DNA from 2 places in the Ancylobacter sp. G4_0304 genome. Region 1 is predicted to be linked to the other one. Evidence: riboswitches for the same ligand, from Rfam matches in the RefSeq annotation. Region 1 holds a riboswitch; the other holds the start of a gene.
What was found. Region 1 has a riboswitch for thiamine pyrophosphate ahead of thiO (glycine oxidase ThiO). Riboswitches for the same ligand answer to the same signal wherever they lie in the genome.
Positions count from the first base shown of each region.

Region 2: it holds a riboswitch for thiamine pyrophosphate, as region 1 does, so the genes downstream of both, thiD (bifunctional hydroxymethylpyrimidine kinase/phosphomethylpyrimidine kinase) here and thiO (glycine oxidase ThiO) in region 1, are expected to answer to the same signal.

Region 1 covers NZ_JAZDRM010000013.1:31,548-35,351, reverse strand. The annotation lists gene VRZ77_RS09480 (thiazole synthase) at 1-580, opposite strand, end outside; gene thiS (sulfur carrier protein ThiS) at 583-780, opposite strand; gene thiO (glycine oxidase ThiO) at 758-1,762, opposite strand; TPP riboswitch at 1,820-1,944, opposite strand; gene VRZ77_RS09465 (MHYT domain-containing protein) at 2,048-3,804, opposite strand, start outside.
Region 2 covers NZ_JAZDRM010000008.1:18,668-22,471, forward strand. The annotation lists gene VRZ77_RS06310 (MFS transporter) at 1-154, opposite strand, end outside; gene thiD (bifunctional hydroxymethylpyrimidine kinase/phosphomethylpyrimidine kinase) at 233-1,042, opposite strand; TPP riboswitch at 1,112-1,215, opposite strand; gene VRZ77_RS06320 (Lrp/AsnC ligand binding domain-containing protein) at 1,348-1,584, shown strand; gene VRZ77_RS06325 (DMT family transporter) at 1,590-2,516, opposite strand; gene VRZ77_RS06330 (cytochrome b/b6 domain-containing protein) at 2,577-3,278, opposite strand; gene VRZ77_RS06335 (c-type cytochrome) at 3,323-3,760, opposite strand.

The DNA of each region.
Region 1 (3,804 bases):
GGAAATGCGCGCGCATGGAGCGCAGGCCATAGGGATTGTTCAGCCCGCGCCCGCTGCCGATCGGCGCGCCCCACGGCATCAGCACCTCGCAGCCGGCGGAAACCAGCTTCTCGGCGACAACGAGGTCCTCGGTCGTGTAGGGGAACACCTGGAAGCCATCGCGCGACAGGATGCGCGCGGCCTCGACCAGGCCGAACACGTCGGGCTGCAGCGTGTCGTCCTCGCCGATCACCTCCAGCTTGACCCAGGGCGTGCCGAACAACTCACGCGCCATCTCGGCGGTGGTGACGGCTTCCTTCACGGTCTTGCAGCCGGCGGTGTTGGGCAGAACCTTCACGCCGAGGTCGCGGATCAGCGACCAGAAACTCTGGCCTGATTTAGCAGCGCCGGATTCGCGGCGCAGCGAGACCGTGACGATCTCGGTGCCGCTGGAGCGGATCGCCTCAGCGAGAATGGCGGGCGAGGGATATTGCGCCGTGCCGAGCAGCAGGCGAGACGACACCTGCGTGCCGTAGAACTCCAGCGGATCGGTGTTAGCGCTCGATGATGTGGCATTCGTGGTGGTGTTCACGGCGTCCATGCTCAGCCTCCCTGCATCGGGGCGAGGATTTCAATGCGGTCGCCTTCAGTGAGCGGGGTCTCGCCGCGGCGGGCGGCGCGCACCATTGTCCCGTTCACCGCAGTGGCGACGACGGCGTCGGCATAGCCGAGCTCGGTGAGAAGTTCGGTCAGGCTGGCCGAGCGGGTCTCGGCCGCCTCACCATTCACGACGATCTTCATCCATCACCTCCGGGAAATGCGTCCCGTCAAAAGCCAGTTCCGCCGCGCGGCGCGCCAGCGCAGGGGCGGCGAGGAAGCCGTGGCGATACAGGCCGTTGACGTAAATGGTCTTTCCCCGCCGGCGCAGGCGCGGCAGATTGTCGGGGAAGGCCGGGCGGACATCCGCGCCGATCTCCACGATTTCCGCTTCGCCAAAGGCCGGGTGCAGCGCGTAGACCGCCCCGAGCAGCTCCAGCATGGAGCGCCCGGTGACGCGGCCGCGCTCGTCATTCTCGATCGAGGTGGCGCCGATCATGAAATGCCCGTCGCCGCGCGGCACGATATAGACCGGGATGCGCGGGTGCAGCATGCGCACCGGGCGCTTGAGCGACACCTCGGTGGAATAGAGCACCAGCATCTCGCCCTTCACGCCGCGCAGGTCAGTGAGCTCGTCGCGGGCGGAAAGGCCCCGGCAGTCGACCACGATATCGGCGTCGTCCGCCTCCGGCGTGAAACCTTCCGCCTCGAATCTCATCTCGACGCCGAACTCGTCGGTCAGCCGACGGGTGAGCGCGGCGAGCGCCTTGCGCGGTTCCAGATGCGATTCGCTGGCGAAGAACAGGCCCTGGTCGAAGCGCCCGTCGAGATCGGGCTCCAGCGCGGCGATGGCGGTGCCGTCGAGCCATTCATAATGATCGGTGCGGCGGGCGAAGCGCCGCAGGTCGGGCAGGTCGCGCGGCTGCGCCAGCACGAGGCTGCCCTCGTTCGGCACGTCCGGCACCGCTTCGCGCCAATAGTCCTGCGATTCCAGCCCCAGCTCGACGATGATCGGCTCCGCGCTCTCGCGCTCGCACCATGGCGCGAGCATGCCGCCCGCATACCATGAGCAGCCGCGCCCGGAACCCGCATTGCGGTCCACCAGCGTCACCCGTGCGCCGCGCCGGGCGAAGGCGTGGGCGCAGGTCAACCCCGCCACGCCAGCGCCGACGATGCGCACCCGCATCGCGTTGCCGGTCGCGCGCGCCGCATCCGTCGCCGTTTCGCCATGGATATCGTTATGCGGGGTCATGCACTCCCTCCCTCCGCCAGTCCGAGCTGGATCAGGTTCAAAGGGTCGCCATGCCGCGCATAACCCGCGCGCCGATGGCCTCTCAGCCTCCTGACGAGGCTCCCCTGGACGGGTCTGATATAATCATTCGAACGGCCGATGTCACGGGAGTGCCGGGAATATTCGCAACACCTCCCGGCCCGGCGCCGCGCGCCGGAACCCGGCCAGAGGCCCTACCGGCTAGGCCTGGCGCGTCGACATGCGCACCACGTTCTCGTTGGTGCCGCGGGTGGCGACGGAGATCGCCTGTTCCAGCGCATCCCGGCTGAACGGCTTGCCGAGCCGCTTGAGATCGGCCCCCGCTTCCGGGGGCAGTTCGGCATAGCCGGTGCCGAGGATGACCGGCAGCTCCGGCCAGCGTTTGCGGATGGCAAGGTAGAGCTGAACGCCGGTCATGCCCGGCATCGCCTGGTCGGTCAGCACCACGTCGAACGTCGCCCCGCCGTCCAGCAGGTTCAGTGCCTGCTGCGCCGAGGACGCCTCGGTCACGACATAGGACAGGTCCTCCAGCATCGCCACCGTGGCCGAGAGCACCAGCGGATCGTCGTCGACCACGAGGATGCGGGCGCCGCTGGAATCCACCACCACGTGCTCCGGCGGCGGCGCGACAAGCGGCTTCGCGGTCTCGTCGGCAATCGGCAGGTAGATCGCCGCCGTCGTCCCCTCGCCCTTGCGGCTGGTCAGCACCAGGCGTCCGCCGGATTGCGCGGCGAGGCCGTGGACCATGGCGAGCCCGAGCCCGGTGCCTTTGCCCACGCCCTTGGTGGTGAAGAATGGCTCGGTGGCGTGCGAGAGCGTTTCCTCGTCCATGCCGATGCCGTCATCGGTAACGGTGAGGCAGAAATAGCGACCGGCCGGCAGCCCCTCGGGCTCCAACGCGGCGCGGGCGGCGTCGATGTCCTCCTCGCGCGCCGCGATCACGATCGAGCCGCCATTGGGCATGGCGTCGCGCGCGTTCACCGCGAGGTTGAGCAGCGACAGTTCGAGCTGGTTGGCGTCGACCCGCGCGCGCGGCAGGCCGAGCGGGAACCGGGTTTCGATCTTCACGCTCGGGCCGATGGAACGGCGCATCAGCTCCGCCATGCCGAGCACCAGCTCGGGCACGTCGACCGGCTGCGGCTTTAGGTCCTGCCGGCGGGCGAAGGCGAGCATGCGCTGGGTGAGCGCCGCGCCGCGTTGCGCCGCCTGCATGGTGTTGCCCAGCAGGAGGCGCAGGCGCGGATCGTCCGGCGCGCGCTTGTTGGCGAGTTCCAGATTGCCGAGGATCACCGCCAGCAGATTGTTGAAGTCGTGGGCGATGCCGCCGGTGAGCTGGCCGACCGCTTCCAGCTTCTGCGCCTGGCGCAGCGCCTCCTCGGCCTGCCGACGCTCGGAGATGTCAATGAGGCCGCACAGCGTCTTGGTCAGGCGCCCTTCCGCGTCGCGCTCGGCGACGGCGGAGAGCACGCAGTCCAGTTGGCGGCCGTCCTTGGTGATGAGCTTGTACTCGGCCTCGCGCAGCTCGCCGGTGCCCACGAGGCGCGGCCAGTGTTCCTCGTTGCGCTGGCGGGCGGATTCCGGCGTCATGAAGTCGGTGAGCGGGCGGCCGATGACCTCGTTGCGCTGATAGCCGAGCATGTCGAGCCACTTGTCGCTCACCTGCTCGATCCGCCCATCGGGGCCGAGCGAATGCAGCGGCAGCGGCGTGCGGCGATAAAGCGTGCGGTAGCGCTCCTCGTCCTCGCGCCACATGGCGGCCTCGCGCTCGGCCAGCAGCACGAAGCGGCGGTCGTACATGGCGGCGAGGATGGCAGCGACGAAAATGATGAAGCTGGTGCCAGTCACCAGCACCGCGAGATAGGAAACGCCGATCCCGGCGGCCTGATGCCTCGACATCGCTTCGTCCGAGGTCACGAAGCTGACGCCCATCATGGCGACATAGTGCATGCTGGCGATGC
Region 2 (3,804 bases), on a different contig from region 1:
CCGCCATCGGCACGGCGAGCGCGAAGGCGATCCATGAAGCATCGAAACCGCGCGCCTGCAGCCACACCGGGAAGAACGGCATGTAGACGCCGATGCCGAAGAACAGGCCGACATAAACGGCGGCAATGGCGTGACGCGGGGCGAGGACGGGCACGATGCGGGGCTCGGGAGAAAAAGACCGCGCCTCGATATCAGGAAGCCGGGTACGTTGCGAGGCGCGCCATCGCCCGCCTCACCCCCACCAGGCGTGGAAGTGATGCACCGGCCCGTGGCCGCTCCCGATCTCCAGCCGGTCGGCGGCGCCGATGGCGGCGGAAAGATACGCCTTGGCCGCCTCCACCGCCGCCCGCAGCGGCAATCCCTTGGCGAGCCCCGCCGCAATGGCCGAGGACAGGGTGCAGCCGGTGCCATGGGTGTTGCGGGTGGCAAGACGCGGGGCGGAAAGCTCCAGCACGCCCTCCGCGTCGAGCAGCACGTCGATGCTCTCCGGCCCCTCGCCGTGCCCGCCCTTGATCAGCACCGCGTTCGGCCCCATGGCGATCAGGCGCTCCGCCTGCCGGCGCATCGCGGGCAGCGTGGTGGCGGTCTCGTCGTCGAGCAGCGCGGCGGCTTCCGGCAGGTTTGGCGTGATCACCAGCGCGCGCGGCAGCAGGGAGGATCGCAGCGATTCCACCGCTTCGGGCACCAGCAGCCGCGCGCCAGACGCCGCGACCATCACCGGATCGAGCACCACCGTCGTGAGCCCGTGTCGGTCCAGTCCCGCCGCCACCGCCTCGATCGCCTCGGGGCGCGAGAGCATGCCGATCTTCACCGCGTCGACCTTGAGATCGGAGAACACGGCGTCGATCTGCGCGCCGATGAAGGCCGGCGGCACGTCGTGGATCCCGGTGACGCCGAGCGTGTTCTGCGCGGTGAGCGCGGTGATGACGCTCGCGCCGTAAACCCCGAGCGCCGAAAAGGTCTTGAGGTCGGCCTGAATGCCGGCGCCGCCGCCGGAATCCGAGCCCGCAATGGTCACCGCGATAGACGTCTTGGCGTTCATCAGGCGCTCTCCCTTGACCGGGAAGGCCGGGTGCGGACCGGGCGCGGCAAGGCCCCGCGGCGCGCGATCCGTTTCCTCCGCCGGCATGACCCGGATCAGGTTCGTGGGTTGGCTGCGCGCCTGCGGCCTCTGCCGCCGACGCCGGCCTCTCAGCCCTTGCGGGCACCCCAACGCGATCGTTGACCGACGCATAGGCGAAGCTGCCGGCCCTTGCAAGGCGCCCGGGCGGAGGCTGGCACCGAGGGGTTGCGCCCGCGCCCGGCTTCTGTTCCTTTGGCGCACCTGAACCGGCCCGGAATTCCGAAATGGTCCCCTTCTTCGTGCAGATCAAATGCCAGCTCGGCCGCTCCTATGAGGTGGCCAACGCCATCGCCGATGCCGAAATCGCCTCGGAAATCTATTCCACCGCCGGGGAGTTCGACCTTCTCGTGAAGTTCTATGTCACGGAAGGCACGGATATCGGCCATTTCGTGAACCAGAAGGTGCATTCCGTGCCCGGCATCCAGGACACGCGCACGCTCATCACCTTCAAGGCATTCTGAACCGGTCAGACCGAGGGGCCGGAAGGGGTGGTGGAATCGGCCATTGCCCGTGCCAGCGCCTCGGCCTTCCGGCGATCCTGCCACAGCACATAGAGGCCGGCGCCGATCACGATCAGCGCGCCGAGCAGCACCAGAAGCGGCGGGACTTCCGCGAACAGGAAAAAGCCGAGCAGCAGCGACCACAGCATCGCCGAATAGGCGAAGGGTGCGACCACGGAGGCCGGCGCATAGCGATAGCTCTCGGTGAGCAGGATCTGCGCGATGCCGCCCACCACACCGATGGTGACCAGCAGCCCCGCCTCGAACAGGCTCGGCAGGCGCCAGCCCCAGGCCGCCGTCGCCAGCCCCGCCACCGCCGCCAGCGCCTGAAAATAGAACACGATCGCCGCAGTGGTTTCGGTCGCGGTCAGCCGGCGCACCTGCACCATGGCGCCGGCGGTGAAGAAGGCACCGAGCAGCGCGCAGCTTGCGCCGATCACGCTCTCCACCGTGTCGAAACCCTCGCCCATGTGCGGCCACAGCATAATCACCACGCCGCCGAGCCCGACGGCGACCGCCGCCCAGCGATAAAGCATCACCTTCTCGTGCAGGAGCATCGCGGCAAGTGCCACCGTGATCAGCGGCGCGGTGAAACCGATGGCGGTGGCGTCGGCGAGCGGAATACGCGCCAGCGCGGCAAAGCTCAGCCCCATGGCGGTGACGCCGATGGTCCCGCGCACGATATGGCCCACCGGATTGGCGGTGCGCACCGCCGCGCTGATCTCATGGCGCCAGGCGAGCAGCGCCAGCAGCGGGAACAGCGCGAAGAAGGAGCGCGCGAACACCACCTCGCCGGTCGGGACCGTTCCCGACACGATGCGCACCAGCGCTGCCATGATGGTGAAGAGGAAGGTTGCGCCGATCTGCAGCGCAATGCCTTTTGCCGCGTTCATGGCCGCCTTGGAGCACGATGGGCGAGTCTCAGCAAGAGTCCTGACGCGTAACGTGACGGCTCATGGAAACGGGTCGCCGCCCGCGAGCCAGATGCCGCCGAAAACGACGCCCGCTGCGGCCGCAAGGCACGCCAGCGCGAGCAACACAGAGCCCGGCGTCGCCGGCGCGCGGTCGACGAACGCCATGGGCCGCTTGCGCCCGCTCAGCATGGCGAGGATCAAATTATCACTGCCGAACAGCGAATAGGCGAGGTTCGCCGCGACATGCAGCCCGACTAGCCAGAGCAGGATTTCGAAAATCTGGCCGTGCAGGGCGGAGGCCCGCGACACGATATCCGGGTCCACGGCAAGCGCCATCGGCCCGTCGACCATGATGTCATCGGTGGTGAACAGGCCGGTGAGCGCCTGCGCGCCCACCACGGCGAGCAGCGCCATCACCATCCAGCCGCCGACCGGATTGTGACCGAGATAATGCTGCGGCCTCCCGCGCAGCAGCGACCCGATATAGGACATCGCTGCCCCCGGCCCGCGCAGGAAGCCCGCGAAGCGCGCCGTGCTGCCGCCGACCACCCCCCAGAGCAGGCGGAAGACCAGCACGACGAGGATCGCGAGGCCGTTTCGCATGTGCCAGACCAGCGTCTCGTCGCCGTAATATTTGGTCGCGAAGGCGAGTCCGACCAGGGCGGCCAGCATCCATTTGGAGAGGCGGGTCGGCAGATCCCAGGCGAGAACGCTCGCCTGGGTCGCGGGAGTGGAGGACATGTCGGAAAACCCGTCAGCTTTCGATGCCGCAGCTTATGGCGCGATCAGCTTTTGGCGCGGAACGTGTCATGGCAGCCGCCGCAGGAGCGCACCACGGCCGGGAAGTTCGCCTTGAAGCTCGCCTCATCGGTGATCGCCGCGCGCGCCGCCTTGGCGTCGGCCGCGAATTTGGTGAACAGCGCCTTGAACTCAGCGTTCTTCTCCCACACCGCCGGCAGCGCGTCGCTACCAGCCTGCGAGCCCTCGGGGAACAGGGTTGGTAACGTCGCGGCATTCTTCACATAAACGTCGAGCGCAGCCTGCACCGGAGCGAGCTCGAACGGGGCCTTGCCCTGGAGCATCGCGCCGACCGGACGGGTCGCCTGCCCCCACTCCTTCATCAGGCCCTCGCGCTGCTTGATGACGTCGGACTGCGCCACCACCGCCGTGGCATAGCTGGCCAGCGAAACGGCAGCGACGGCTGCGAGCACGCGGAATTTCATGAAACAGGCTCCCTGAACAAGCTGACCCGACGTCAGCGGAAGGC